Linked DNA regions of Aquitalea magnusonii. Each later gene encodes a partner of the first gene's protein in a complex. Links are inferred from orthologs where the notes say so. Each region holds a gene or a part of one and is shown in the gene's direction. Other genes may lie near its edges. The genes, in order: mfd and uvrA.

Evidence for each region.
Region 2: the proteins of mfd (region 1) and uvrA are in contact, whole or in part, in a crystal structure (PDB 4DFC), measured with the Escherichia coli proteins. The link is inferred for Aquitalea magnusonii from one-to-one orthologs.

The regions. Positions count from the first base shown.
Region 1 is NZ_AP018823.1:3,299,069-3,314,499, forward strand. The notes cover bases 7,912-11,864. They hold mfd (transcription-repair coupling factor), read left to right. Parts: upstream 7,912-8,262; coding sequence 8,263-11,664; downstream 11,665-11,864. Other genes in these bases: DLM_RS15745 (EAL and GGDEF domain-containing protein), read right to left, coding at 7,912-8,076. Also shown: rplI (50S ribosomal protein L9), read right to left, coding at 1-204; rpsR (30S ribosomal protein S18), read right to left, coding at 223-450; priB (primosomal replication protein N), read right to left, coding at 456-755; rpsF (30S ribosomal protein S6), read right to left, coding at 774-1,151; DLM_RS15725 (hypothetical protein), read right to left, coding at 1,305-1,580; DLM_RS15730 (metal-sensitive transcriptional regulator), read right to left, coding at 1,674-2,000; DLM_RS15735 (multicopper oxidase family protein), read right to left, coding at 2,078-3,580; 23S rRNA (guanosine(2251)-2'-O)-methyltransferase RlmB, read right to left, coding at 3,955-4,710; more of DLM_RS15745, read right to left, coding at 4,795-7,911; DLM_RS15755 (enoyl-CoA hydratase), read right to left, coding at 11,897-12,670; pcaF (3-oxoadipyl-CoA thiolase), read right to left, coding at 12,682-13,887; DLM_RS15765 (enoyl-CoA hydratase-related protein), read right to left, coding at 13,915-14,694; DLM_RS15770 (TetR/AcrR family transcriptional regulator), read right to left, coding at 14,657-15,319; 1,2-phenylacetyl-CoA epoxidase subunit PaaE, read right to left, coding at 15,399-15,431. UniProt on the Escherichia coli protein: Couples transcription and DNA repair by recognizing RNA polymerase (RNAP) stalled at DNA lesions. Mediates ATP-dependent release of RNAP and its truncated transcript from the DNA, and recruitment of nucleotide excision repair machinery to the damaged site.
Region 2 is NZ_AP018823.1:1,447,275-1,462,102, forward strand. Bases 6,156-9,505 are described here. They hold uvrA (excinuclease ABC subunit UvrA), read left to right. Parts: upstream 6,156-6,476; coding sequence 6,477-9,305; downstream 9,306-9,505. Other genes in these bases: DLM_RS07090 (MFS transporter), read right to left, coding at 6,156-6,296; DLM_RS07100 (VOC family protein), read left to right, coding at 9,435-9,505. Also shown: DLM_RS07050 (ABC transporter substrate-binding protein), read left to right, coding at 1-378; DLM_RS07055 (ABC transporter permease), read left to right, coding at 378-1,445; DLM_RS23935 (ABC transporter permease), read left to right, coding at 1,452-2,270; DLM_RS07065 (ABC transporter ATP-binding protein), read left to right, coding at 2,260-3,111; DLM_RS07070 (ABC transporter ATP-binding protein), read left to right, coding at 3,108-3,809; DLM_RS07085 (single-stranded DNA-binding protein), read right to left, coding at 4,386-4,841; more of DLM_RS07090, read right to left, coding at 4,932-6,155; more of DLM_RS07100, read left to right, coding at 9,506-9,878; DLM_RS22975 (hypothetical protein), read right to left, coding at 9,890-10,177; DLM_RS07105 (hypothetical protein), read left to right, coding at 10,190-10,390; DLM_RS07110 (BBE domain-containing protein), read right to left, coding at 10,603-12,249; DLM_RS07115 (hypothetical protein), read left to right, coding at 12,468-13,727; DLM_RS07120 (class II histone deacetylase), read right to left, coding at 13,933-14,828. UniProt on the Escherichia coli protein: The UvrABC repair system catalyzes the recognition and processing of DNA lesions. UvrA is an ATPase and a DNA-binding protein. A damage recognition complex composed of 2 UvrA and 2 UvrB subunits scans DNA for abnormalities.

The DNA.
Region 1 (15,431 bases):
ACGAACCTTGGCATCGGCCAGGATTTCAGCTTGCTTGGCTTCCAGTTCGGCGCGACGAGCTTCGAACTCTTTCAGGTTGACTTCGGTAGCGCGCTTGGCTTTGCCTTGCGGGATCAGGAAGTTACGGGCGTAGCCGTTCTTAACCTTGACCACGTCACCCAGTTGACCCAGGTTGGCAACTTTTTCGAGCAGAATGATTTGCATCTTAAGTCCTTTCCCGGCTTAGTGTTGATCGGTGTAAGGCAGGAAAGCCAGGAAGCGAGCACGCTTGATAGCAGTGGTCAGCTGACGCTGGTAGCGAGCCTTGGTACCGGTAATGCGAGCCGGGATGATTTTGCCGTTTTCGGCGATGAAGTCTTTCAGGAGATCAACGGATTTGTAGTCGATTTCCTTGATGCCTTCTGCCGTGAAGCGGCAGAACTTCTTGCGCTTGAAGAGTTGACGAGCCATTTTGACTAACCTTTTACAAATTCAACATATTCGATATTGAGTACCAACCGCGGATTTTTCAGACTGCGCTGGGACAGAAAGCCGGTAAGCGTTACCGTGTTTCCTGCCAGTTTGCCGGCATAACGCCGGGCGTCTTCTCCAATCAGCACGGCCTGGATTTCGCAGGCCACATCCCGTTCGAACCCGCCGGCAGTCTGTCTTGACTGATGCCGGACCCACATTTGCACTACCGGAATACCGGCAGGGGTGTAACGCAGGTCTTCTTCGCGTTCGACCGTCGCGGTCAATACCAGACGGTTCTGCAAGTCCTTCACTCCTGCCTATCAGGCAGCAGCTTCGGCCTCGGCTGCCGGCTGCTGGGAATCCAGCAGGTTCTTAGCCTTTTCGTCCTTCATCATCGGGGACGCTTCGGTAATGGCGCGGTCCAGTTTGATGGTCAGGTGACGCAGAACAGCGTCGTTGAACTTGAAGGCGTGCTCGATCTCGGCCAGGGTTTCGGACTGGCACTCAACGTTCATCAGAACGTAGTGGGCTTTGTGCAGCTTCTGGATCGGGTAAGCCAGTTGACGACGGCCCCAGTCTTCCAGACGGTGGATCTTGCCTTCAGCGGCCAGAACCATGCCCTTGTAGCGCTCGATCATGGCCGGAACCTGTTCGCTCTGGTCCGGATGGACGATGAACACGATTTCGTAATGACGCATGTTAACTCCTTATGGCTATTTAGCTTTTTGCCATGCGGTTGCAAAAAGCAAGGTAGTGAAACCGCAGCATTCTACGCACTTAATCAGGCCGGGGCAAACGATATCGGGGAAAACCGCGGTTGTTTTTGCCGTGGCTGCGGCCAAAAACAACAGCTACAGGCGTTTGCTGCGCTGAATCTGGCTGATCTGCCCCTGGTGCAGGGTGATCACCGTGGTATAGGGCAGATCGATGTCGCCCAGCCAGTACAGCTCGGTATCGCCATTGCCGGAGGGGTCCTTGCGCACATAATCAGGCTTGCCGGCAATCTGCTGCAGCTCGCTGGCGGACATGTCGCGGTGCAGATGCATGAACTGTTCGAATGGCAAGGGATCGGCCTGCAGCAGCGAGGAAAGCAGCAGGCCTGCCAGTGCAGGCAGTAGGATTTTCATGACAAGGCGTCTCCTGACCGGGTGGGAAAACAGAGTATTCCACAGCCAGATGCGGACATGACTGACCGCCATGAAATTTCCGGTCAAGATGCGTTAACGCACCTTTCTCACCACATCGATCAACTCAGTCACCATGCCGGTAGCGTCGCCTTGTTGCAATGCGCGGCTGACACAACCCTTCATGTGGTTTTCCAGCAACTGCATGGCCACGGCGTCCAGTGCCGACTTGACCGCCGCCACCTGGGTCAGCACGTCCACGCAGTAACGGTCGGACTCCACCATGCCGCTGATGCCGCGCACCTGGCCCTCGATACGGGCCAGCCGCTTGAGCAGGGCCGCCTTATTGGGCTGGGTCACGCTCTTGCCACTGGATTCCGGCTGCCCATGGCAGCAGTCGTCGTTTTTGGGGGCAAGGCTCATGCAGACTCCGCGTTCTGGATTGAAAACAGGGCTGCCAGTGTAACACCGGCAGCCCTGCGCTGTTGTGCCTGGCTGCTTTATGGCCGGACATCCAGCATGGCCATCATGCCGGCATCTTCGTGCTCCAGGATATGGCAGTGGAACATGCGCAGGCCGGGCATGCTCTGCACAAAGCGCAGCCGCACAGTCTCGCCCGCCGGAATATTCACCACATCACGCCAGGCCAGGAAGGGCTCGGTTTGCCACACACCGTCATCGGTGCGGGCAATCACCTGGAACTGGGTGCCGTGGATGTGGAAGGGGTGGTCCATGTGCGCCTGACTGACGATATCCCATTCTTCGATCTGGCCGACCTTGCCGCTGAAATCCACCCGGTTCATGTCGAATTTCTTGCCGTTGATCAGGAACATCGCCGCCGGGTTGGCCATGTTCTCGCTGAAGTTAACCACCCGCTTTACCGCAGGCTCGCCCAGCGCAGTGATATCGCGCAGTTTGTCCGGCAGCGTGGCGGTGGCCTTGCTGCCTGCCTGGCGGATGGTGGCAAGGGTGAGGGTTGCGGCCTGTTCCGGGCTCATCGCCTTGCCACGGTTGTAGGGCAGTGCCTGCAGGGCGGAGGGCTGGCCTGTAGCAAAGCGTCCGGTCACGACAATTTCCGCCCGCTCGCCGGGCGACAGCAACAAGGTATCAATGTGACGCGGCGCGCCAATCAGCCCGCCATCGGTGCCCACCAGTTGTACCTCGTGCGCGGGCAAGGCCAGTTTCATGATGCGCGCGCTGCTGGCATTCCAGATGCGCCAGCGCTGCCGTTCGCCCTCCGCCAGCGCAATGACCGGCTGCCAGCCGCCATTCACCAGCACGAACTGGCCTTCGCGGCCATCATGCCGGTCGGCAGCGCTGCTATCCGCAATCTGGCCATGGGCATCCAGCTTCAGGTCGGACAGCACCAGCCACTGCTCCGGCAGATGGGCCAGCGGGTCGTGGCGGCTTTTCACCACGAATACCCCGGCCAGCCCCATATAAGCCTGCTGCGCGGTATGGCCATGTGGATGCGGGTGATACCAGTAGCTGGCTGCGCTGCCCGGCGGCAAACGGAAGCGGTAGGCCTGCTGCTGCCCCGGCAGTACCGGGTTGTGCGGATTACCATCCTGCTCGGCTGGCACCGGCATGCCATGCCAGTGAATGGTGCTGGGCTGCTGCAGCTTATTGGCAAAAGCAATGTTCACTTCGTCCCCTTCCCAGGCCACGATGGCCGGGCCGGGAATCTGGCCGTTATACGCCCAGAAGGTGGTGGCAGGCTTGCCCGGCAACAGCGGCAGGCTGACCGGCGCGGCCTGCAACTGGCCGACAAACTGGCCGCTACCCCCCTGATTGGCCAGCATGGACAGCGCAGGCAGGGGCAAGCCGCGCGGCAGGCCGAGGCTGTCGGCAGCCGGCAGGGCCACATTGCTGGCGGTGCCATGTCCCATTGCGGCATGATCCATGCCCGGCATGTCGGCCATGCCATCTGCCAGGCTCTTGCGTGCCAGCACCGGCATCAGCGCCAGCGCACTGCTCCATTGCAGGAAATGTCTTCTGTCCATGTCTTGACTCCGTCGGTGGGGGCTTCAGCGTGGCAGGCATGATCCGGCGAACGCATCACCCACCTTAAATACCCCCCAAGGGTATAAAACCAGTAGAGCAGAGTATAGCCAGTCAGGTTCCGCAAGTGATCCACGCGATGACAAAAAACTGTCCTGCATCAAAAAAACGACATGCCGTGGCATGGGCAGGCGGCTGACAAAGCCATTTGGTGCGATTGCACCGGACGCGGCAAAGCACGGCCCTCCAACTCACTACCTGATTCCGCAGCCTTGCCATCTCTCCCCCTCACACTTTCATTGCAGCAAGCGCGAGGGGGCCAATAAACAGAAACCCCATGCCATGGCATGGGGTTTCGAGGTGGGGTGTCGTGGGTTCAGCGGGCCTTTTCGGCGGCCAGCACACGCTGGCGGCGGCTTTCGGCCAACACCATGCCGGAGGACACCGACACATTGAGGCTTTCCACCGTGCCACACATCGGAATGGACACCAGCACATCGCAGTGTTCGCGCGTCAGGCGGCGCATGCCCTCACCTTCCGAGCCCATCACCCAGGCCAGCGGGCCAGCGGCATCCACATGGAACAGGTCGGTATCGGCTTCCATGGTGGTGCCGGCAATCCACACCCCGGCGTCTTTCAGGTCACGCAGGGTGCGTGCCAGATTGGTGACGGTGATGTAGGGGATGACTTCTGCGGCACCGCAGGCCACTTTGGATACGGTGGCGTTCAGCCCGGCCGAGCGGTCCTTGGGGGCAATCACCGCATGCGCGCCCATGGCGTCGGCCACGCGCAGGCAGGCACCCAGGTTATGCGGGTCGGTCACGCCGTCCAGAATCAGCAGCAGCGGTGGCTCGCTGAGGTTTTCCAGCACGTCGTCCAGATCGACATGGTTGCGGCTGGCGTCAATCATCGCCACCACGCCCTGATGGCGGGCATTGCCGCTCATGCTGTCCAGCCTGGCCTTGTCGACAATGTGCAGCTTGATGCTTTCTTCAGCGGCCTTGTCCAGCACGGCCTTGGCACGCTCATCATGGCGGCCGCCGGCCAGCCAGATTTCGATCAGGCTTTTCGGGTTCTGCCACAAGCGGGCGTTGATGGCATGAAAGCCGTGAATGAGTCGCTTGTTGCTCATGCGCTTGAAGCCTTGTAAACGGGAATGGGCGCTATTGTAACGGCAAAGCCATGGTCTTGCTGCCAAACCGCAAGCGCTGGCCGTTTACAGCCCGCCCTGCCCGTCGGCCAGCACCGCCAGCCGCGCCGAGCGGGCCAGTTGCTCGGCCAACTGCGGAAACTCCGTCGCCGGCACCGGTTTGCCAAAGTGATAGCCCTGCAGCAGGCTACAGCCTTTCAGCTCCAGGAAGTCTGCTTGGGCGGCATTTTCCACCCCTTCGGCCACCACGCTGAACTTGAGCTTCCTGGCCATGGCCAGGATGGCCTCGGCAATCGCCACGCTGTCTTCGTCATCTGGCAGACCATCGACAAAGGAGCGGTCGATTTTCAGCGTATCCAGCGGAAAACGCTTGAGGTGGGACAACGAGGAATAGCCGGTGCCAAAGTCGTCAATCGACAGCCACACCCCCAGCGCCTTGAGTTCGCCTAGCTGATGTACGGTTTCCACCGGGTTTTGCATGATCATGCTTTCGGTGATTTCCAGCTCCAGCCGGCTGGCGTCCAGCCCGGTGGTTTGCAAGGCGCGCGCCACGTTTTCCACCAGCGTGGTCTGCTCGAACTGGCGCGCCGACAGGTTGACGGCAACCCGTGGCACATGCAGCCCGGCATCGTCCCAGGCCTTGATCTGGCGGCAGGCTTCCTGCAGCACCCAGTCGCCAATCGGCTTGATCAGGCCGGTTTCTTCGGCCAGCGGAATAAAGCGCAGCGGCGGAATCAGCCCCAGTTGCGGGTGACGCCAGCGAATCAGCACTTCCACCCCGGACATGTCGCGGCTGGCGGCATTGAGTTGCGGCTGGTAGTGCAGTTCAAACTCGCCCCGCTCCAGCGCCTGGCGCATGCCGTTTTCCAGCAGCAGGCGCTCGAAGGTCTGGGTGTTCATCTCGGCGTCAAAGAACTGGTAGGTGTTCTTGCCGGCGTCCTTGGCGCGGTACATGGCGACATCGGCGTTTTTCAGCAGGCTGCGTGCATCAGTGCCGTCATTGGGGAACACGCTGATGCCGATGCTGCCGGTGACAAACACTTCGTGTTCCTCCAGCCGCAGGCCACGGCCCAGCACGGTGAGGATGTCCTCGGCCAGCGCCGCCAGTTCGGCCTGATCGGCAAATTCGGTCAGCAGCAGGGTGAATTCGTCGCCACCTTGCCGCGCCAGCAGGCCGCGCTCGCCCACCGAGTTGGACAGGCGAATGGCAATTTCGCGCAGCAGTTCATCACCGGACTGATGGCCGAAGGAGTCGTTGATCAGCTTGAAACGGTCCAGGTCGATAAACATCACCGCCAGCGGGGTCGGCTCGCCGCTCATGTCGACAATGGCCTGTTCCAGCCGGCTGATCAGGCTGCTGCGGTTGGGCAGGCGGGTGAGCGGGTCGTGATTGGCCAGAAACTGCAGGCGCTCTTCGGCCTGCTTGCGCACGGTGATGTCGGAAAAAACCGCCACATAGTTGCTGAGGAAGCCACCGTCATCGCGCACCAGTGAAATGGACAGCTCGGCCGGATACCAGTCGCCATTCTTGCGCCGGTCGCGCATTTCGCCCTGCCAATGGCCGTGCTGCGCCAGTGCTGCCAGCATTTGCTGGCTGACGGCGTCGTCATTTTCACTGAAGATGCGCGACAGCTTGCCCAGCGCCTCGGCCTCTTCATAACCGGTGATGCGGGTAAAGGCATGGTTGACGGCGATGATGCGGGTGTCGGCGTCCAGAATCAGGATGCCCTCTGCCGAGTTTTCGAACACCTTGCCCGCCAGCTTCAGATTGGTATCGGCGGCAATACGGTCGGAAATATCCACCACCACGCCAATCAGCGCCGGCTTGCCATCGTACTCCACCAGCCGGCTGTGGACTTCCAGATTCACCAGATGGCCATCGCGGCTGATGGCGCGGGTGGTGTAATGCATCACCTGGATGTTGTCGCGCAGGCGGCGTTTGATCTGCAGCCGGATGCGGCTGGCCTCGCTGGGCGGCAGCAGGCTTTCCAGCGGCATGTCCTGCATGTCCTCCGGCTGGTAGCCGACGATGTCGGCCAGCTTGGGATTGACGTACACCAGCCGTTCGTCCTGCAGAATGTAAATGCCCACCAGGGTCTGCTCCACCAGCGCCCAGTATTTCTCTTCGGCTTCCTTCTTGGCCTTCTGCTCTTCACGGGTGCGGGTGATGTCGGTGTCCACACTGCCCACCCCGGCCGGACGACCCTGGCTGTCAAACAGCGGAAACTTGCTTACCAGCATGGTGAAGGTGGCGTCGCCAACGCTGAAGCTTTCCTCAAACTGGCGCGGCTCCAGACAGTTGAGCACCACCTCATCCTGCTGCTGGATGCGCCGTGCGTCCTCCGGGGCAAAATAATCAGTCAGCGTACGCCCCACCATGGCGTATTCAGTCACCCCCAGCATGCGGCTGTAAGCGCGGTTGGCCAGCAGGAAACGCCCATCCAGCCCCTTGAGCGACATCATATTGGGGCTGTTGTTGACCAGCGACTCCACCCGCGAACGGAACTCGTTCAGCTCATCTTCCTTGCGGCGGTGAATATCGCTGAGCGTGGCCACCAGCAGGGAGGCCACAATGAAAGTCAGGCACAAGGCCGTTTCCGTCATCAGCTCGGTGCTGCCGGCATACCGATAGAGTCCGGGCAAGAAGCCCGGCAGCGAAAGCAGCAGGCACAGCAGCGAGCCGGACAGGCAGGCACCCAACAAACGGCCACGGAAAGCCGCCCAGATCATCAGCGGGAAAAACAGTACCGGACGGGGAAAGGGCAGACTGTGTGCATTGCTGACCATCGATGACCACACCGCCAGCATCACCAGCAGGATCACCAGCAGCTCCAGCAGACGGCGGCGATCCGGCAGAACCGGCATGCGCAATAAGGGCAGCCAGCAGGTCATGGCCAACATGCAGCAGGCCGCGGCCAGCGCCATCCACGGCAATACCGTGGTCAAACTGCCCTGCCAGAAACAGAACAAACCCAGCAGAGCCACCGGAGGCACGGCAAGAAAGCCGCAGACTTCCAGCAGATTCAGCAACAGCAGGGAAATGGCCGAGCCATCAGCCAGCGGCGGCTGCGCATGCACCAGGCGGGCACCCGGCAGCAGCAAGAGCAAGGACAGGCTCAGCGCCGCGGCCCATGGCCAGGACAACCACTGGCTGCCCAACAGCAAGGCCGCCAAGGGCCAGTACCACACCGCGCCGATACCACGCCACAGCAGCCAAGCGGCAAACAAGCCATGCGGCAGGAAACCGTACAGCGGGATTTCACCCAGCGCCTGCCTGGGCCACAACAACAAGCTGGCAGCAAACAGCAAAAATGCCATTGCGCCGGCAAACAGCCCCTTAGTTTTCACTCTCCCAGTCCTTTGCAGCCACGTTCTGACCATGCCCGGCGCCAGCCGGACAGTATTGATTGGTATGGGGTGCAGATCGATGGCGAGTCTCGGGCCTTGTGGCCTCTTGTAAATGGATGGCAAACACACCTTTGGCATGAATTGCCCGCTGGTATAATACCCGCAGATCCACGAATGTGAAGAAGAATGTTGGACACACTGCCCCGCATTGCGCCGGCCGGTCAAAAGACCCGCTGCCCCGCCCTGCCCGATGGCCTGGATGCTGCCGTACTGGCAGGCCTGGCCCAGGCAGGCCACACCTTGCTGGTCCTGACTGCCGATGCCCAGGCCGCACAGCGGCTGAAGGCCGAACTGCCATGGTTTGCCCCCGACATCAAGGCCGCCTTGCTGCCCGACTGGGAGACGCTGCCCTACGACCATTTCTCCCCGCACGGCGAGTTGGTGAGTGAGCGGCTGGCCACGCTCTGGCAGATCCATCGCGGCGAATGCCAGGTGGTCATCGCCCCGGTCAGCACCGCCATGACGCGGCTCGCGCCGGTCAGCTACCTGCTGGGCCGCACCTTCCTGCTGCAAGGCAAACAGCAACTGGATGTGGAACAACTGCGCGCCGACATGGTGATGGCAGGCTACAGCCACGTCACCCAGGTGATGGCACCGGGCGAGTTTTCCATTCGTGGCGGTCTGGTGGACCTGTTCCCCATGGGCAGCCCCCTGCCCTACCGCATCGACCTGTTCGACAAGGAAATCGACAGCCTGCGCACCTTCGACCCGGACAGCCAGCGCACGCTGTACCCGGTGCCGGAAATCCGCATGCTGCCGGCGCGCGAATATCCGGCGGATGAAAGCGGTGTCACCGCCTTCCGCCAGCACTACCGCGAACGCATGGAAGGCGATCCGTCCAAGAGCCGCATTTACAAGGACGTATCGGCCAATCTGTTCCCCGCCGGCATCGAGTACTACCTGCCGCTGTTCTTCGACGAAACCGCCACCCTGTTCGACTACGTGGGGGAAGCGGCGCTGGTGGTGCTGCACCGCGACGTGGCCGCTGCCGCCGACACCTTCTGGAAAGACGTGCAGAACCGCTACCACATGGCACAGGGCGACCCGGAACGCCCGGTACTACCGCCTGCCGATGTGTTCTTGCGTCAGGACGAATTCCTTGGCCGCATCAAGCCTTATTCGCGCATTGAAATCCCGGCTGCTGGCGAAGCGGATGCCACCAGCCTGGCCCTGCCCGATCTGGCGGTGGAGCGCCGCGCCGACAACCCCTTGCACAAGCTGGCGCATTATCTGCAACACAGCGGCCAGCGCGTGCTGCTGACCGCAGAAAGCCTGGGCCGGCGCGAAACCATGGTGCAGTTCCTGCAGGAACACGGCATCAAGCCGCAGCTGATCGACAACTGGCAGGAGTTTGCCACCGGCAATATGCCGCTGGCGCTAGTGGTGGCCCCGCTGTATTCCGGCTTTGCCCAGCAACAACCACCGCTGTCCATCATCACCGAGAGCGAGCTGTACCAGCACATCGCGCGCAGCCACACCCGCCGCCGCCATGTGAAGATGAGCTCGGACTCCATGCTGCGCGATCTGGCCGAGGTGAAATCCGGCGACCCGGTGGTGCACGAACAGCACGGCATCGGCCGCTATATCGGCCTGGTGTCGATGGACCTGGGCGAAGGCGAAACCGAGCTGATGCAGCTGGAGTACGCCGACAACGCCACGCTCTACGTGCCGGTCAGCCAGTTGCACCTGATTTCGCGCTATGCCGGTGGCCCGTCCGAGCAGGCCCCGCTGCACAAGCTGGGTAACCCGGCCTGGGAAAAAGCCAAGAAGAAAGCTGCCGAAAAAGCACGCGACACCGCCGCCGAGCTGCTTAACCTCTACGCCCAGCGCGCCGCGCGCGAAGGCCACAGCTTCACCCTGTCGCACCACGATTACGATGCCTTTGCCGCCGGTTTCGGCTTTGAGGAAACCATAGACCAGGCCAATGCCATCGAAGCCGTCATCCACGACATGTGCAGCGGCAAGCCGATGGACCGTCTGGTATGTGGCGACGTGGGCTTCGGCAAGACCGAAGTGGCGCTGCGCGCCGCTTTTGTCGCGGTGATGGGCGGCAAGCAGGTGGCGCTGCTGGTGCCCACCACCCTGCTGGCCGAGCAGCATTTCCAGAACTTCTCCGACCGCTTCAACGACTGGCCGGTGAAGATTGCCGAGCTGTCGCGCTTTCGCAGCGCCAAGGAAAGCAAGGCCGCGCTGGCGGGCCTGGCCGAGGGCACGGTGGACATCGTCATCGGCACCCACAAGCTGGTGCAGCCGGACGTGCAGTTCAAGAACCTGGGGCTGGTGATCATCGATGAAGAGCACCGCTTTGGCGTGCGCCAGAAGGAACAGCTCAAGCGCCTGCGCGCCAATGTGGACGTGCTCACCCTCACCGCCACGCCGATTCCGCGCACGCTGTCCATGGCGCTGGAAGGACTGCGCGACTTCTCCGTCATCGCCACTGCGCCCAACCGCCGCCTGGCAGTGAAAACCTTCATCAGCCCGGCCAGCAATGGCGTGATCCGCGAGGCCATCCTGCGCGAACTCAAGCGTGGCGGTCAGGTGTTCTTCCTGCACAACGAGGTGGACACCATCGAGAACATGCGCGAGAAACTGGCCGAACTGGTGCCGGAAGCCCGCATCGGCGTAGCCCACGGCCAGTTGCGCGAACGTGAGCTGGAACAAGTAATGCGCGACTTCCTGCAGCAGCGCTTCAATGTGCTGTTGTGCTCCACCATCATCGAAACCGGCATCGACATTCCCAATGCCAACACCATCCTGATCAACCGCGCCGACAAGTTCGGCCTGGCCCAACTGCACCAGTTGCGCGGCCGGGTGGGCCGCAGCCATCACCAGGCCTATGCCTATCTGCTGACCCCGGACGGCATGACCAAGGACGCCGGCAAGCGGCTGGAAGCCATCCAGTTGTCCGGCGAGCTGGGGGCCGGTTTCTATCTGGCGATGCACGATATGGAAATCCGTGGCGCGGGTGAGGTACTGGGTGAAGGCCAGTCGGGCGAAATGCAGGAAGTGGGCTTTTCGCTGTTTACCGAGATGCTCAAACAAGCGGTGCGCGACCTGAAAAAAGGCCGCGAGCCGGACCTGGACGCACCGCTGGGTGTCACCACCGAAATCAATCTGCACAGCCCGGCGCTGCTGCCGGATGCCTACTGCCCGGACGTGCATGAACGGCTGGTGCTGTACAAGCGCCTGGCCACCTGCGACACCGAGCAGGACATCGACGCCATTCATGAGGAGCTGATCGACCGCTTCGGCCTGCCACCGCAAACGGTGAAAACGCTGATTGAAAGCCACCGCCTGCGCCTGCTGGCCAAGCCGCTGGGCGTGGCCAAGCTGGATGCCAGCGAAGTGGCCATCCAGTTGCAGTTCATCAAGAACCCGCCGATCGACCCGATGAAAATCATCCAGCTGATCCAGAGCAAGAAGAACTACAAACTGGCCGGGCAGGACAAGCTGCGGGTGGAGTCAAAAATAGAAGAAGTGGGCCTGCGCGTGGTGCGGGTGAAGGAGCTGCTGAAGGAGCTGAGCTAGCACCTGGATCAAAACCACTGAAGTCCGGTCAACGCCGAAACAGTGTTGCGACACCGTTTCGGCGTTTGTCCATCTCAGGCTTGCCAGTCCCCCCGTTCGACAGCCGCCAGGCGGGCAAAGCAGCCGCGCGGCCTTCCGCCGCCGGTCACAGATGCGATGTCAACATGGCAAGGCTGCCGCTGCGCCAGACTGCCGGGTGTTTCCGCAAGCCGGGCGCGCCCACCACCACAGGCTAGCGCCCCAGGTATTGCGGCCTTCGCTTGTCAAAGAAGGCCTGCATGCCTTCCTTCTGGTCTTCCGAGGAAAACAACATCTGGTAGGCTTTGCGCTCCAGCATCAAGGCCGTTGCCAATGGCGCGTCGGCTCCGGCCAAAACCACTTCCTTGATCTGTTGCACTGCCAGCGGTGGCATGGCTGCAATGCTGCGTGCCAGCTCGATGGCGCGGTGCTCAACCGCCTCATCGGCGACCACTTCGCTGATCAAGCCCATCGTCAATGCTTGTTGCGCGCCAACCATGCAACCGGTCAGCAGCATCCGCATGGCCTGCGCCTTGCCAACAGCACGCAGCAGGCGTTGCGTCCCGCCGGCTCCAGGCATGATGCCTACCTTGATTTCCGGTTGCGCAAATTGTGCCGACTCCCCCGCCACGATAATGTCGGCATGCATCGCCAATTCGCAGCCGCCGCCCAGGGCATAGCCAGACACGGCAGCGATAATCGGTTTCGGGCAATCGGCCACCGCTTGCCATAGCTTGTGTACCTGGCGCTGCATCAGCGCGATGCTGCCGATATCGGCCAGTTCCTTGAGATCCGCCCCGGCAGCAAAAGCCTGTTCGTTGCCGGTCAGCACGATGACGCGTATCTCCGGGCTGTCGGACAAGTGTCTGAGCGCATCCGCCAGTGCCTGGCGTAGCGCCATATTCAGCGCATTACGTGCCTCGGGGCGGTGCAGACGCAAACGGGCAATGCCCTGCTCCGGGTAGTCCAGCAGTAATGGTTCGGTCATGGTCGCCTCCTTTATATGCGCTCAATCACCATGGCGATGCCCTGGCCGACGCCGATACACATGGTGCATAGCGCCAGCCGACCGCCGGTGGCTTCCAGTTGCCGTAGCGCGGTCAGCACCAGCCTTGCGCCGGAAGCGCCAAGCGGATGCCCCAAGGCAATGGCCCCGCCATTCGGGTTCACCTGCGCGGCATCGTCCGCCAGGCCCAATGTACGGAGCACCGCCAAACCCTGCGCGGCAAAGGCCTCGTTCAGTTCAATCACGTCCATGTCCTGAATGCGCAGGCCCAGGCGCTGGAGCAGTTTCTGGCTGGCCGGTGCCGGGCCGATGCCCATAATGCGCGGCTCCACTCCCGCGCTCGCCATGCCCAGTATTCTGGCGCGCGGGGTAAGCGCATGACGTGCCACCGCCGCCTGGCTGGCAATCAACAAGGCCACGGCACCATCATTCACACCGGAGGCATTGCCCGCCGTCACCGTGCCGTCAGCGCGCACCACACCGTTCAACCTGGCCAGCATGGCCAGGGTGGTATCCGGGCGCGGATGTTCGTCATGCTGGATGAACAGTGCTTCGCCCTTCGGGCGCGGCACCGCTACCGGCACAATTTCGTCCGTGAAAAAACCCTTGGCCAGGGCGGCGGCGTAGCGCTGCTGGCTGCGTAGCGCAAAGGCATCCTGATCGCAGCGATTCACCCGGAAATCAGTAGCGACGTTCTCGGCAGTCTCGGGCATGGAATCGACCCCGTACTGTTGCTTCATTATCGGGTTGATAAAGCGCCAGCCTATGGTTGTGTCTTCCACCTTGGCGCTGCGCGCAAACGGCTTGTCCGCCTTGCCCAACACGAAGGGCGCGCGCGACATGCTCTCCACGCCACCCGCGATGATCAAGTCGGCCTCGCCCGCCACAATGCTGCGCGCGGCCAGGCCAATGGCGTCCATGCCGGAACCGCACAGCCGGTTGATGGTCGTGCCGGGCACCGAGACGGGCAGGCCGGCCAGCAGGCCTGCCATGCGCGCAATATTGCGGTTGTCTTCTCCGGCTTGATTGGCGCAGCCATAAATCAGCTCGTCCACCAGGCTCCAGTCAAGCGCAGGGTGGCGCTCACACAGCGCACGAAGCGGGATGGCCGCCAGGTCATCTGTACGAATGGAGGACAGTGCGCCGCCATAGCGGCCAAAAGGGGTGCGAATGCCATCGCAAATATAAGCGTGGGTCATGATGTTGTCTCGAAGGCGTGGCTGGGATTAGCGGTGATGGAAAGCGGGCGGACGTCTTTCGACAAAGGCGTTCATGCCTTCTTTTTGGTCTTGCAGCGCGAAACTGGCGTGAAAGACCCGCCGCTCGAACAGCAGCCCTTCGGACAAGCTGGATTCGAAAGCCCGGCCCAGCGACTCCTTGATCATCATCAGCACCGGCAGCGAGTAGCCGGCCATCTGCTGTGCCAGTTCGAAAGCGGTGTCGAGAACGGCGTCGTCGGCCACCACACGGGATACCAGGCCGGCTTTTTCGGCTTCGGCGGCACTATAGAAATTGCCACTCAAACACCATTCCATCGCCTTGGCCTTGCCGATGGCGCGGGGCAGGCGCTGGGTGCCGCCCATGCCGGGCAAAGTCCCGATCTTGACTTCGGGCTGGCCGAACTTGGCCGAGACACCGGCCACGACGACATCACACATCATCGCCAGTTCGCAGCCGCCACCAATCGCGTAACCGCAAATCGCGGCGATCAGCGGCTTGCGCAGGGTGCGCGCACTTTCCCAGTGCCGGGTGACATAGTCGGAGAGAAACACATCATGGAAGTCCCATTCGGCCATGCGACCGATGTCGGCACCGGCGGCAAAAGCCTTTTCGTTGCCAGACAGGACAATCACACTGGTGCCTGGGTCCTGGTCTGCGGCCATCAAGGCCGCCTCCAGCTCCTGCACCAGTTCTTCATTCAGCGCATTGCGCTGGGCGGGACGGTGGATTTCGATATGCGCAACGCGTTCATGCTGCGCCGTTTTCAGGTAGGTGTACTTGCTCATGCGGAGTCTCCTCCTGCCTGGGGGGTATATGCGGCAAGCCGGGGCTATACACACCATGCAGGAACATCTGACTGACGATCTCCGCCATTGCTGCTCTATCTATCGGTCCGTCGGCACGAAACCAGGTAAAGGTCCAGTTCATCATGCCGAACAGCGTCATGGCCACCGGCTTGATCTGCACCGCCGTCAACTCCGGCCGCAAGCTGGCAATCAGCCTGGCAAACCCATCCACCACCTGGCGTTGCTTCTCGGCCACCTTGCGGTATGCCTCGTCCTCCAGGAATTTCACGTCCTGCACCAACACGATATGGTAGTGGCGCGACGTGGCATATTCTTCCATGAAACGGACGATAAGCTCGGTCAGGTGCGCTTCGGTATCCAGCCCTTGTCCGGCAACCTCATCCTCAATGGCCACCAGGCGGTCAAGGTAGGTGTCGGCAATATCAAACAAGAGATGCAACTTATCCCGATAGTAGTGATACAGCAGCGGCTTCGACATGCCACATAATTCAGCCAGTTGGGCTATCGATGCACTGGGGAAACTTTTCTGCGCAAACAACTGCGCGGCGTTCTCCAGTATGGTGCTGCGCTGTACTTCGAAATTGGGGGATTTTGTTCTTGCCATATCCGGGGGTCTGCTTGATTCGTGGTGCGTCAGACTCGGCTTATGCGAAAACGGCCTCCTTCATTCGGAGTACGACACGTCAACGTTCGTCAAAACTGACCACAACGTTTTC
Region 2 (14,828 bases), 1.9 Mb from region 1 along the record:
ATCAGCGCGCAGGTATCCACCAAGGTGAAGGCGCTGGATTACGATGCGGTGCTGACATCGTGGGGGCCGGATTATTTCGACCCGCATACCAATGCCTCGGCCTTTGCCTATAACCCGGAAAACGGCAGCAAGACCCTGGCCTGGCGTGCCGGCTGGCATATTCCGGAGCTGAACCGGCAAACACTGGCGGCCATTGCTATTGCCGACCCGGCCAAGCGCGCCGCCGCCTATCAGAAGCTGCAAAAGACGGTACAAAAGTCTTCGCCGTTTGTGATTGGCCTGCAGGCCCGCAGCCTGATTGCCGTGCGCAGCAACCTGAAAGGCTATGTGCAGGGCGTGAACCCGGACATGGTGTTTTACGACAAGGTCAGCAAGTAATGCGCAGCGTGTCCGAGCGTCTGCTGTTTGGCCCGCTGTGGGGCGTGGCGCGCAAGTTGTTGACCATGCTGCTGACGCTGCTGCTGTTGCTGACGCTGACCTTCTTGCTGTCGCGCATGGCGCCCATCGACCCGGTGTTGCAGGTGGCGGGCGACCATGCCAGTCAGCAGACTTATGCCCAGGTCAGTCATGAGCTGGGGCTGGACCAGCCCTTGCCGCTGCAACTGGGCCGCTATCTGCTGCGCTTGCTGCATGGCGATCTGGGCGTCTCCAGCACCACCGCCCAGCCGGTGGCCAGCGACCTGGCACGTGCTTTTCCGGCCACGCTGGAGCTGGCGACTTACGCCATCGTGCTGGCTTCGGTGTGTGGTGTGGCGCTGGCCTTGCTATCGGCACTGAAGCCCGGCGGCTGGCTGGACAATCTGGTGCGCTGTTTTTCCTTGCTGGGCTATTCGGTGCCGGTGTTCTGGCTGGGGCTGCTGGGCCTGCTGCTGTTTTATGCGCGCTTGCATTGGGCAGGCGGGCCGGGCCAGCTGGATGATGCTTATCTGTACAGCCTGAATGAGCGCAGCGGCTTCATCCTGCTCGATAGCTGGCGCAGTGGCGATGCCGAAATATTGCGCAATGCCGTGTCGCACCTGTGGCTGCCGGTGTTGCTGCTGGCCATGCTCTCCATGGCGGGTATCACGCGCTTGTTGCGGGCGGCATTGCTGGAAGAGTGCGGCAAGGAGTACGTCACGCTGGCGCGGGCCAAGGGAGCAGGGCGCTGGCGCATTCTGTGGCGGCATGTGCTGCCCAATGTCAGCGGCACCCTGGTGACGGTGCTGGCCCTGTCCTACAGCAGCCTGCTGGAAGGTGCGGTCCTCACCGAAACCGTGTTTGCCTGGCCGGGCATAGGCCGCTATCTGACCACGGCGCTGTTTGCCTCGGATGTGGCCGCCATTCTGGGGGCCACGCTGGTGATAGGCAGCAGCTTCGTGCTGCTGAACATGCTGGCGGACAGCCTGGTCCTGCTGCTGGACCCGCGCAGTCGGCAGGCCGACATCGCTCACCCCTCATCGCGATAAATCATCATGTCAATGTTGTCCAAAACCAATGCTTTTACGCTGGGCAGCGCCATCATCAGCGGCATCATCGCGCTGGCGGTACTGGCACCCTGGCTGACCCCCTGGGACCCTAACCTGCAAAACATCAGCGAGCGCTTGCAAGCGCCGTCGGCCAGCCACTGGCTGGGAACCGACGGCTTCGGCCGCGACCTGTTGTCGCGGGTGCTGTTCGGCACCCGGCCCACCTTGCTGCTGGTGGCGCTCATCCTGCTGCTTACCGTGCCGCTAGGCCTGCTGGTGGGCATTACTGCCGGCTATCGTGGCGGCTGGCTGGAGGTGCTGCTGATGCGGTTGACCGACGCCTTTCTGGCCTTGCCCAGCCTGGTGATTGCGCTGGCCTTTGTCGCCATCCTGGGGCCGGGCCTGCTCAATGGTGCGCTGGCGCTGTCGCTGACCAGCTGGCCCGGTTTCGCCCGGCAGGCGCGTGCCGAAACCCTCAGCCTACGCCGCAGCGACTACCTGGCTGCCGCCCACATGCAGGGCATCAAGGGCTGGCGGCTGATGGTGGGGCATATCCTGCCGCTATGTCTGCCCGGTGCCATCGTGCGCACTGCACTGAACCTGGGGGGCATCATTCTGGCTGCAGCCGGGCTGGGCTTTCTCGGCATGGGGGTGAAACCGCCGATGGCCGAATGGGGCGCGATGGTGGCCGAAGGCAGCAAGGTGATTTTTGACCAGTGGTGGGTGGCGGCGGCACCGGGTGGTGCCATCTTGCTCACCAGCCTGGCCTTCAATCTGCTGGGCGATGGCCTGCGTGACAGAATGGACCCGCGCCATGCAGCCTGATCAACAAACGCCTTGCTTGCTGGATGTAGAGGCGCTGACCATTTCCTTGCGCCAGCAGCCGCAACGCCAGTTGGTAAAAGGCATTTCCTTTACCATGGGCAAGGAGTGCGTGGCGCTGGTGGGGGAGTCTGGCTCCGGCAAGTCACTGACTGCGCGCGCACTGATGGGCTTGCTGTCCCCGTCCTGCCAGTTGCAGGCACAGCGCTTGTCCTTTGCCGGGCAGGATGTGCTGTCGCTGGGTGAAAAACAATGGCGCAGCCTGCGGGGCCGGCAGATTGCCATGGTGCTGCAAGACCCCAAATACGCACTGAACCCCGGTTTGCGCATTGGTACGCAGCTGGAAGAACCCTTGTTGCTGCATACCCGCCTGTCCCCGCGCGAACGGCGCGACAAGGTGCTGCACATGCTGGATGCGGTTGGCCTGCCCGACCCGGCCCGCTTGCAACATGCCTTGCCGCATCAGCTATCCGGCGGCATGGGGCAGCGGGTGATGCTGGCCATGGCCCTGATCACCGAACCGGCCTTGCTGATTGCCGACGAACCCACCTCGGCACTGGATGCCGCCCTGCGCGAGCAGATGCTGGCGCTGATGTTGCGACTGGTGGCTGAGCAGGGCAGTGGCCTGTTGCTGATCAGCCATGACCTGCCGCTGGTGGCGCAGCATTGCCAGCGCGCGCTGGTGATGTATCAGGGACGACTGGTGGACCAGCTGGCAGCCGCGGATTTACCGCAGGCTACCCACCCCTATACCCGTACGCTGTGGGCCTGCCGCCCCGGCAAGCACAGTCACGGCACGGTGCTGCCGGTATTTGACCGGCAATGGCTGGAGACGCTGGCATGACACAGCAAACCATCATCCGTTTACAGGGGTTTGGCGTCAGCCACCAGGCAGGCAGAAACAGCCGGCAGGTGGTGCATGATGTTGATCTGGAGGTCCGGCAGGGCGAGTGTTTCGGCCTGATCGGCGCTTCCGGCTGCGGCAAGTCATCCCTGCTGTGGGCATTGGCCGGGCTCAATCCGCACTGGCATGGCACCATGTCCATATTCGGCACCGCGCTGCGGCCGGGGCAGCCTTTTGCCGGCCAGTTGCGGCGCGATGTGCAGATGGTATTCCAGGACCCTTACGCCTCCTTGCACCCGCGCCATCGCTTGCGGCGTACCCTGAGCGAGCCATTGCAGTTGCAGGGCGAGCGGGACATCGCGGCACGCGTGGATGCCGCCTTGCAGGACGTGGGGCTGGAGCCGGACATCGCCACGCGCTATCCGCACCAGATTTCCGGCGGCCAGCGCCAGCGCATTGCCATCGTGCGTGCCTTGCTGCTGCAGCCGCGGCTGTTGCTGCTGGATGAACCCACCTCGGCGCTGGATATGTCGGTACAGGCGGAAATCCTCAACCTGCTGACCAGGCTGAAACAGCAACAAAACTTGTCCATGCTACTGGTCAGCCATGATGGCGATGTGATCGATCACCTGTGCGATCGTGCCGTCCACATGCAGGCCGGACGCCTTAGCGCCGAATCCAGGGGGCAAACAACATGAAGTCACAAGCCTTTGCAGCCATGCTGCGCTAAGCCTGCAACCGGGTGGAAGCAAACGACCCGCGCCCCGCCAGTGCCGATGTAGTCATCATCGGTGTGGTCGGGGTGAGTGCAGCCCTGCATCTGGCCCGGCGCGGCCTGAAAGTTGCCTTGCTGGAAAAGGGCCTGGTGGCGGCCGAGCAATCCAGCCGCAACTGGGGCTGGGTGCGCCAGCAAGGGCGCGTTCGGCGAATTGCCTGTCGCGGTAGCACGCGACCGCCAGGCTATCTTTGCGCCGCAACGCATCCCCAAGCACCAGACCCGCTGGAGCGGCTTCGACGGCAAAGTCATCTCGCTGTATGCCCGGAATACGACTGTTCGGGAAATCCAGGCCCATCCGGAAAAGAGGGATGGCACCGCAGTCTCACCCAGCCGGATCTCCTCCATCACCGATGCCGTCAGCCAAGAGGTCAAAGCCAGGCAGGCTCGCCCGCTCGATACCGCTATCAAAGTGTGGTGTGGCTAATCCAAATAACAAAAAGCCCATGTCCGCTAGGAACATGGGCTTTTTATCAACAAAACAGTAAGGAAGTCGCTGTCAGAACGGGATGTCGTCGTCCATATCGTCCAGCTTCGGTGCCGGTTTGGCTTCCATGCGACGCGGCGCGGCCGGTGTGGCGGCCGGACGGGACTGGGCAGCCGGTTCGCCGTAGGCGTAGTTGTCGTCCATGGACGAGCCGCCTTCGCGCTTGCCGCCTTGCAGGCTCAGTTCGTTCACGCGCACATCCGGCGACAGTTGTTTCTGGCCTTCCTTGTTCTGCCATTCGCGCAGGGTGAGCTGGCCGTACACGGTCACTTGCTGGCCCTTGCTCAGGAAGTTTTTCAGCGATTCGCCGCGCTTGCCCCATACCTGGCAGCTGAACCAGTTGGTGGTCTTGCGCTCGCCAAAGCCGATGTCGCTGGCCACGCGGAAGCTCAGCACCGGTTCGCCGCTCGGGGTGTAGCGCAGTTCGGCGTCTGCCGCCAGGCGTCCGTCAAAAGTGATGCTGTTCATGTGGATCTCCGATTCGATTCGATAATGCTGCGCCGGTATTGGCCGACGCATGATTGCAGGGTGAGGTGCGTCCTGGCAATGGCCGCACCGTCAGGAATAAGTGGCTTCAACCAGTTGTTTCACGCTGTTTTCGTCCCAGCCTTGCTGGGAAACCTTGAGGTAGGCTACCCGGTCTTCCATCACCACCACCGCTTCGCTGACGCCGGCGAGGGCGGACAGCTGCTGTGATAGCTGTTGCGGGTTGCCTTGCCAGTCCTCGCCGATGTGGAACATCACCGAGCGCACTGCCTGTGGTGCCTGCATGCTGAAGGATGCCAGCAGCCAACTGGCCATCAGCAGGCTGGTAAAGCCGAACACACCGGCCGGGCCGTAATGGGTGTACAGCCAGCCGCCGGCGGCGGCCCCCATGAACAAGCCAAAAGACTGGGCCGTATTATACACACCGATGGCCGTCCCTTTGGCATCGGCCGGGGCAATTTTTGAAATCAGCGAGGGCAGGGTGGCTTCCAGAATGTTGAAGGCGATGAAATACAGGCCCAGCCACATCACGATCTGCCAGAAGCTGTCCAGCGCCAGTGCCATGCCCAGCTGGGCGGCAGTCATGATGGCGATGGCACCGATGAATACCTGTTTGAGCCGGGCTTTTTTCTCGCCATAGATGATGGCAGGCACCATCAGCAGGAAGCCGATGACGGTAACCGGCAGGTACACCTCCCAGTGGTGGGCCTTGTCCAGGCCTGCGGTCTTGATCAGGGCAAACGGAATGGTGACGAACATGGCCATTTGCGCGGCATGCAATGCGAAAATGCCGTAGTTCAGCCGCAGCAGTTGCGGGTTTTTCAGTACCGCCGGCAGGCGTTTGGTATTGGCTTCGGTATCCGAGTGAAAGCGCGAGATGGCCGGGTCGGGGATGATCAGCCACACGCCCACCAGCGCGGCCAGCGACAGCGCGCCAGTGAGCGCGAAAATGCCGTTGACGCCGATGTACTGCGCCAGTACCGGCCCCAGCACCAGGCTGACGGCAAAGGTGGTACCGATGCTCATGCCTATCATCGCCATGGCGCGGGTGCGGTTCTCTTCGCGGGTGAGGTCGGCCAAGAGGGCGGTGATGGCGGCGGAGATGGCACCGGAACCCTGGATCACGCGGCCGATGGTGAGGGTGACAATGTCGTGCGCACCGGCAGCCACGAAGCTGCCGATGGCAAACAGCAGCAGTCCGCCGTAAATCACCTTCTTGCGGCCGATGCGGTCAGACAGCATGCCCAGCGGCAGTTGCAGCAGGGCCTGGGTGAGGCCGTAGCTGCCCAGTGCCAGGCCAATCAGGGTGTGGTTGTCGGCTCCGCGCAGGGTTTGCGCGTAGATGGCAAACACCGGCAGGATCAGGAACATGCCCAGCATGCGCAGGGCGTAAATACCAGCCAGCCCGAGGCTGGCGCGCAGTTCAAGCGAATTCATGTGTGTTGTCGTTATCGATTCAGGAGTCAGGCTATCAACGCCGCCGATGGCCAGCGGTTTACCTTGCAGGCCATTGTCCTGCGCTGCCTTTTTTGCTGCAGCGCATACTTTGGTGGAGCGGCGGTAGCCAAGTCGGGTATATTATCAGGTTCCCCGACCGACTGAGTAACGCTCTCACACATGGACACCATCCGCATTCGTGGCGCTCGGACGCACAATCTGAAAAACGTCAATCTGGATTTGCCGCGCAACCAGTTGATCGTCATCACCGGCCTGTCCGGTTCCGGCAAGTCCTCTCTGGCTTTTGACACCCTGTATGCCGAGGGCCAGCGCCGCTATGTAGAGAGCCTGTCGGCCTATGCGCGGCAGTTCCTGCAATTGATGGAAAAGCCGGATGTCGACCTGATCGAAGGCCTGTCGCCAGCCATTTCCATCGAACAAAAAGCTACCAGCCACAACCCGCGCTCCACCGTGGGTACTGTCACGGAAATCCACGACTACCTGCGCCTCTTGTTTGCCCGTGTGGGCGAGCCGCACTGCCCGGAACACGGCGTGCCGCTGGCATCGCAAACGGTCAGCCAGATGGTGGACCATGTACTGGCGCTGCCGGAAGAAACCCGGGTGATGATCCTGGCCCCGGTGATTGTCGGTCGCAAGGGTGAAAACCTCGACCTGTTCGACGACCTGCGCGCCCAGGGCTTCATCCGTGTGCGGGTGGATGGCGAAGTCTACGAAATCGACAGCCTGCCCAAGCTGGACAAGAACAAGAAGCACACCATCGAGGTGGTGATCGACCGCCTGAAAGTGCGCGAGGACATGAAGCAGCGGCTGGCGGAAAGCTTTGAAACCGCCTTGCGCCATGCCGAAGGCCGCGCCATTGCGGTGGAGATGGATAGCGGCCAGGAACACTGGTTTTCGGCCAAGTTTGCCTGCCCGGTATGCAGCTACAGCCTGCCGGAGCTGGAACCGCGCCTGTTCTCCTTCAACAACCCCATGGGTGCCTGCCCCAAGTGTGACGGCCTGGGCGAAATCACCTTCTTCGACCCCAAGCGCGTGGTGGCCCACCCGGAGCTGACCCTTGCCGCCGGTGCCATCAAGGGCTGGGACAAGCGCAACCAGTTTTACTTCCAGATGCTGCTGGCGCTGGGCGAGCATTACGGCTTTTCGCCTACCGAGCTGGCCTTTGAAGACTTGCCGGAAAAAGTGCGCCATGTGGTGCTGCACGGTTCCGGGCGCGACAGCATCGAATTTGTCTACATGTCGGAGAAGGGCACCCGCTTTACCCGCGCCCATCCGTTCGAGGGCATCATCCCCAACCTGGAACGTCGCTACCGCGAAACCGACTCCAGCGCGGTGCGCGAGGAACTAGCCAAGTACCAGAACAACCAGCCCTGCCCGCACTGCCAGGGCTCGCGCCTGCGGCTGGAGGCGCGCCATGTGTTCATCGGTGGCCGCACCCTGCACGAACTGAATCAACTGCCGCTGAAAGAAACTGCGGCCTTCTTTGCCCAGCTGGAATTCAGCGGTCAGAAGCAGGCGGTGGCGGAGAAGATCGTCAAGGAAATCAGCGAGCGGGTGTCCTTCCTGAATAATGTCGGTCTGGACTACCTCAATCTGTCACGTTCCGCCGATACCCTGTCCGGTGGCGAGGCACAGCGTATCCGCCTCGCCAGCCAGATCGGCTCCGGCCTGACCGGGGTGATGTATGTGCTGGATGAGCCATCCATCGGCCTGCACCAGCGCGATAACGACCGCCTGCTGGCCACACTGATGCGCCTGCGCGACATCGGCAACAGCGTGATTGTGGTGGAGCACGACGAAGACGCCATCCGCGCCGCCGATTACCTGGTAGACATGGGCCCCGGCGCTGGCGAACACGGCGGCGAAGTGCTGGTGGCCGGCACGCCGGCTGATGTGGCAGCCAATGAAAATTCGGTGACCGGTGCCTTCCTGTCCGGCCGCCGCCGCATCAACTGGCCGGGCGAGCGCCGCGCAGTCAACCCGGAACGGGTGCTGAAGCTGCATGGTGCTACCGGCAATAACCTGAAGAACGTTTCGCTGGAGCTGCCGCTGGGCATGCTGGCCTGCATTACCGGCGTGTCCGGTTCCGGCAAGTCCACCTTGATCAACGACACCCTGTACAAGATTGCCGCACGCGACCTGAACGGCGCCAGCGAAGAACCGGCACCTTACGACAGCATCGAAGGGCTGGAGCTGCTGGACAAGGTGATCAACGTCGACCAGAGCCCGATCGGCCGCACCCCGCGTTCCAACCCGGCCACCTATACCGGCCTGTTCACCCCTATCCGTGAACTGTTTGCCGGGGTGCCGCTGTCGCGTGAGCGCGGCTACGGGCCGGGCCGGTTCAGCTTCAACGTCAAGGGCGGGCGTTGCGAAGCCTGCCAGGGCGACGGGGTGATCAAGGTGGAAATGCACTTTTTGCCGGACATCTACGTGCCGTGCGACGTGTGCCACGGCAAGCGCTACAACCGTGAAACACTGGAAGTGCAGTACAAGGGCAAGAACGTTTACGAAGTGCTGGACATGACAGTGGAGCAGGCGCTGGAGTTCTTCAGCGTGGTGCCGGCAGTGGCCCGCAAGCTGAAAACACTGATGGACGTGGGCCTGGGTTATATCCGCCTGGGGCAGAGCGCCACCACGCTGTCCGGTGGCGAAGCGCAACGGGTGAAGCTGGGGCTGGAACTGTCCAAGCGTGACACCGGCCGCACTTTGTATATTCTGGATGAACCCACCACCGGCCTGCACTTCCACGATATCGACCTGTTGCTGCAGGTATTGCATCGCCTGCGTGAAAACGGCAATACCGTGGTGGTGATCGAGCACAATCTGGACGTGATCAAAACCGCCGACTGGCTGATCGACCTTGGCCCGGAAGGCGGCGCGGGTGGTGGCCAGATCATTGCCACCGGCACACCGGAACAGGTGGCGGATAATCCGCTCAGCCATACCGGGCGTTATCTCAAGCCGCTGCTGCAACCGCGCACCTGAGCGCGGCACGCGCTGCGCAGTACCAAGCCGCCGCCGGCCACATTGCCATATCGTTGCCGACGGCGGCAAACACCGTAGAATGAGCACGCGTCGCTTGCTGGCGCGTCACCCACACCCGATGAGGATGCAATGCTATCGCTTGGCAAGATTGACCATATCCATATCCGTGTCACCGATCTGGCAAAGGCGCAGGGCTGGTACCAGCGTGTACTGAACCTGGCACCGGACACCCGCTACAAGCACATGCAGAGCGGGCCGCACGGCGTCGTGATGCTGATGAACAGCAATGGTTCGGTGCGTCTGGCCATTTCGCAGGAAGACAAGCCGGTATGTGAGCCGGGCTCGGTAGCCTTTCTGGTCAGCGGCCAGGATTTTCTGGAATGGATAGACCAGTTGGCCGGCGAGCGGGTGATCGACCGCGCGGGCCAGACGGTGGCGCGCGACTCGGTGGTGGATCACCAGTTTTTCTGTTCCATCAGCTTTGTCGATCCGTTCGGCAACCCGTTCGAGATCGTCAGCTACGACCATACCTGGCTGGCAGGCAAGCTCAAGCTGGCCAGCAAACCGGCCTGACCGGCTGCGTGCTACCGCATTGGCCACCAACCCGCTACGGCGGGTTTTTTCATGCCTGCCGTGCTGAAAAATGCTGTCAAATCAGGAAACTGGGTGAGGTGATGCCTGAGTGTCGTCAATTGGCGACTCAAAAAGTGCTGCCATTTCAATAACTTGGGTAATTTCTTGCCATGCTTGTCGCTCACTGCCGACAACTGGCATGGTCTGGGTGGGTGCTTTTCAATGCAAAGCATTGTTTTTAAATGACAATGTGTGGCTGGCATGGTGTTTGCAAAAACAGGCTTGTCTTCCAACCACATTGAAAGAAGCTCATGCAAAAGAAATTGCTTGTTGTTGCCATGCTTTCCCTGCCTCCGGCCAGTCTGGGATTGATCAATCTGGTATTTGCCGCCTCTCCCGCGCCGCAGACACAGTCAGAGCAGCCAGAGGCTTCGGCACCACAAGGCAATCTGCCTGATGCAGCACCGGAGCAAGACAGCAGCATGCCGCAGCCCGCCGGACAACAGCAGTAAAGCTGCCACACCGGGTTTGAACCGGTGACGTAACAAGGCCCGCCAATGGCGGGCCTTTTTCGTTCCAGCCATGGGTCGACTGCCGTGCGGCACCGGCCGGACGTGGCCTCTGCGCAGCTTGCTCCTGGCCTTCCTGCCAAGCAAAAGGCCCGCAAAATTGCGGGCCTGCGTTGAACAGGCTCAGCCTGTTTCAGATGGCAAAACCATGTCCGTTAGCGGGTAGGGCGTTGCAATGGAATGGACATTTCATGACGGAACAGATTGTGCGGGTCAACCTTGTTTTTCAGCGCAATCAGCCGGTCAATCAATGCCTCATCCTGGTAGTAAAGATGCAGCCAATTCGGATCAACCTGGGTTGAGCCATCGTTGACATATTTCATATCCACATCGGGATAATTGATATAGCAGCCCTGGTATGCCGGCAGTAGCGGGCGATTACCCGTCGAGGCATGCACGGCATTGTAAATGCGGCGAATCCAGGCTACTTGCACGTCGTCCTCTTTCGGGTCAGTCCAGTAGGTCTGATATTGTGCCTTGAGGATGGATTGACGTTGCGGAACGGCAGTATGTCCAGTGCCATTGGCATTGATCTTGCCGCCATAGGAGTCAATCTGCACCAGGGATTGCGTCATTGCCGTGTCGTTAAGGTTGGTCAGGTTTTCAAACAGCGCTTTGCATACCTCATCGCTGAAGTTTTCAATCTGATATTCAGACTTATATTTGCCACGCTGATTATTACCCGAGCCATTGATGCTTTGGGTGACATAAATCCAGTCCATCGCCATCAGCGGGTCTGCCTGGCTGAGTGTCATGCCGGCATCCCGGCGTCCCAAGGGGTTGATATTGGGAAGCAGGAAGGCATCATGAACCACACCGGGTTTGCCTGCTGCATCATTCATCTTCTGGATGAAGTCATTCAGTGGCTTGTCGCGCTCACCGCCAACCAAACCATCTATACCGGTGTACTGGATGGCCAGGACAATATTGTCGTCACTATTGATGTGATTGAGCTTGAACAGGGTAAACAAGCCCCCATTGCCAATTGCCGGGTCCGGATTATTGGAATTGGCATCATTGTCATGAAACCATTGCCAATAAGCCTGCAGCAGTTTGGTGAAATTTTCCGGGTGCGCCTGGAACCATTTCCAGTCATATTTCAGCGGATACCAGTATGCTTGTTGCGGGGCTTCCGGCAGTTTGGCGTAGTAATAATTGATGATGATGCCAAAGTTGCCGCCACCCGCACCGCAGCAGGCCGTAAACAGCATGCGGTCGGTTTCATCGGTACTATCGGCCCGTACATGCTTGAATTGCAAGCTTTTACCATCCGCGGCGGCGACCAGGATATCCACGCCGCTGACCCAGTCTACCGTCAGGCCATGCAGGCGGGACAGCAGGCCATAACCACCGCCACTGACGTGGCCACCAACACCAACCGAGTAGCAAGAACCACCCGGAATGGTTTTTCCTGCTTGTCTGTAGAGTGAAATGTAGCCATCCCAGTTTTGATTGCCGGTGGCAATACGGAACTGATAGCCGTGACCATCCTTGTCATAAGGTGACTTGACCTTGCCAGCGGCATCATGATCCATGCCTTTCATTTCACCAAGGTCAATGATGGCAAGTTTTTCTGTGGCATTCAGACGGTTGGAAACAAAACCTTCATAGCAATGGCCACCGCTGCGTACCGTAATGCGGAAGCCTTCGCTTAAGGCTTCATTGGCTGCGGTTTGCACTTCTTCCGGTGTGCTGCAGATATAAATACGCTGCGCGCCATCTTCGCTGGTAATTGGCCAGCGCAAATTAAAACCCTTTTGTAGGGCGATATATGTTTTATTGTTGCTTTCAATCTTGTTCATGATAAATCCCATCGGTTATTAATCAAACAGCAAGGCGACTCATTGCTGAGAATTTTCTTGCCCTGCGGTATGAATTGTTGGTCTGCTGAGCTGAATTATCAATAAGTTATATTGTATTTTTCTTATTAACTGTACTTTGGTTCAGTATCTGCGGTGTATGTCATTTAAATGTCAGGTCCTATATTAGTGGCCGATATTGTTGAGAAATCAGTGTGGCTGTGACTGATATTCAAGATGTGATGACATTTGAAAATGACTGGGGTGGTGTTGGTCTGTGTATGGAAATTGCACCCAATGGAACGTATTGCAGTCGATATTCTCTATCGAAATACATATTTGTATTACTTAATATATTTAAGGAGTGTTTTGTGAGATTGAAAGACTTTGTGTCCATTGTTGTGATTGCCTCGATGTTGGTAGGCTGTGCCAGTGCCAACTTGACTGGCTTTCTGGGTTCGTTTCGTCATGCCGGGAGTGGCCAATATACTGATACTGATCAGGCAATTCCGTTTATTTCAATGCTGTTTGATAATGGAGGCGTGGTAAATATTGATGTGGGTGAACTGCCATTTGTTTATGCCAAGCTCAACCAGGATGGAGAGCTGGAATCGGTTCGGCCACTCGAGGGCGGAGTCAGGCTGGATGATGGCCAACTGCTACAGGGCTATCACTCTGATTCCTATGTCATCCGGCGCAGCTACAGTAAAACAGATAGTCAAGGGCCTGTGGTGATGCCGGACAAACCCGACGCCCTGGCCGCCTGGTTAAGTCCGGATATGCCACCAGCCATTCTGTTTCTGTATCAGCAAGATCAGTCTGGTGGCATCAAGTTGGAAAATGCGGCGCAGTTTCTTAGCGGGGGCGCCAATATGGCCAGCCACCACATGCAGGCACTATTGGCGGTAGAGCCGGCCATTTACGAGCTGGTACCGGGAAGTGACTACCGTCGTTTCTTGCAGCAAATGGCGACACGCAGCAAGCGCTGTGATAGCAAGGGCGACGAGCGCAGCCTGGCGACGGTGCCTTGTCTGCCCAATCACCAGTTGCCGGTGATTTTTGCCATCAAGGCCAAACGGGTGGTTCACCTGAGTCAGGAAATGCTCAATCACGCCTTCGGTGGTAAGGCTGATCTGCCGCTCATTCCTATTGATGCAAGTAAGACCAGCCTGGAAATTGATGCCAACAGGCAGCGCATTACCGCCTTGTTCACGCATTATGAGGATGCCCATGAACAGGACCTTCCCTTGCAATGGCGCTGTGATCACGCTGATCACTGCTATCCCAGCGGTATTGCCGCTGACAACGATGAAACATTGGTGTATGCGGTGTTTGCCACCAGCGCCATGCGTTTTGCCCGTTATCTGGATGCCAAAGTGCCTTTCACGCTGAATCGCAGCCCTGCCTTGCCGCCTCCGTCTACGCCGGAAACATCGCTTGCCGATCAGCAGCGCCGCGGCATGATCCATTCCAAAGCCTAAGCCCTCGCTACGGCATGGCTCAGTCCATGACCGAACCGGGTGGCGGACCGCGGAGACCTCCTCTCCAGGTGTGCTTAGCCCGGCGCTGCTGGCGGCTTGCTGCTGATGTCGTCATGCCAGGACTTATTGCGTAACCAGTACAAGGCCCGCCATTGGGGGGCCTTGTTCGTTTCAGCGCGCTAGATCAACGCTGCGGTGGTAGGGCTTATAGTCCGTGCAGGCTGGCCATCTCATCCAGCAACTGGCGCTGCAATTGCTGCATGGCGGCGCAGGGCTGCTGCTGGCGAATGAAGTCCAGCAGCGGGTCGACTACTTCGCTGCTAAGGCCCGACAGGGCTTCGATGGTGGCGAGGCCACAGAACGGCACATAGGCTTCGGCATAACCCCCTTCGTGCATCAGCACCAGCTTGCCGGCGCAGTGTTGCTGGGCAAACCTGCGCAGCAGGGTGGTCATCTGGCGGAAAGTATCGCTGTGGGCCAGCATGCGTGCCAGCGGGTCCACCGCATTGGCGTCAAAGCCGCAGGCGACGATGATCAACTGCGGCTGATAGCGTGCCAGTGCCGGCAGCACCATGAGCTGCATGGCGTACAGATAGGCGTCGTGGCCGCTGCCCGGTAACAGCGGAATATTGATATTGGCTCCCAGCCCGGCCCCTGTGCCGCGGTCTTCACTGCCGTTGTAGCCCGGCGGGAAGCAGCCATCCTGATGAATCGACATGGTGAGAACGTCCGGGCGCTGGTAGTAGATGGCCTGGGTGCCGTTGCCGTGGTGTACGTCCCAGTCCAGCACTGCCACCCGTTCGATGCCGTAGCGCGCCTTGGCCGCTTCGATGGCGACGGCGATATTGGACAGGAAGCAAAAGCCCATGGCGGCATCCGGCAGGCAGTGGTGGCCCGGCGGGCGGGTCAGCACATAGGCATTGGCCACCTCGCCGCGCCACACCGCATCCACGGCGGCGATGGCAAGGCCGGCAGACAGGCAGGCAATGTCATAGCTGCCCGGCCCGACCGGGGCTTGCGGGCCGAGTTCGCCACCACCGGCATCGCTGATGCGCTTGAATTCATCCAGATAGGCGGCGCCATGTACCCGCAGCAGGTCTT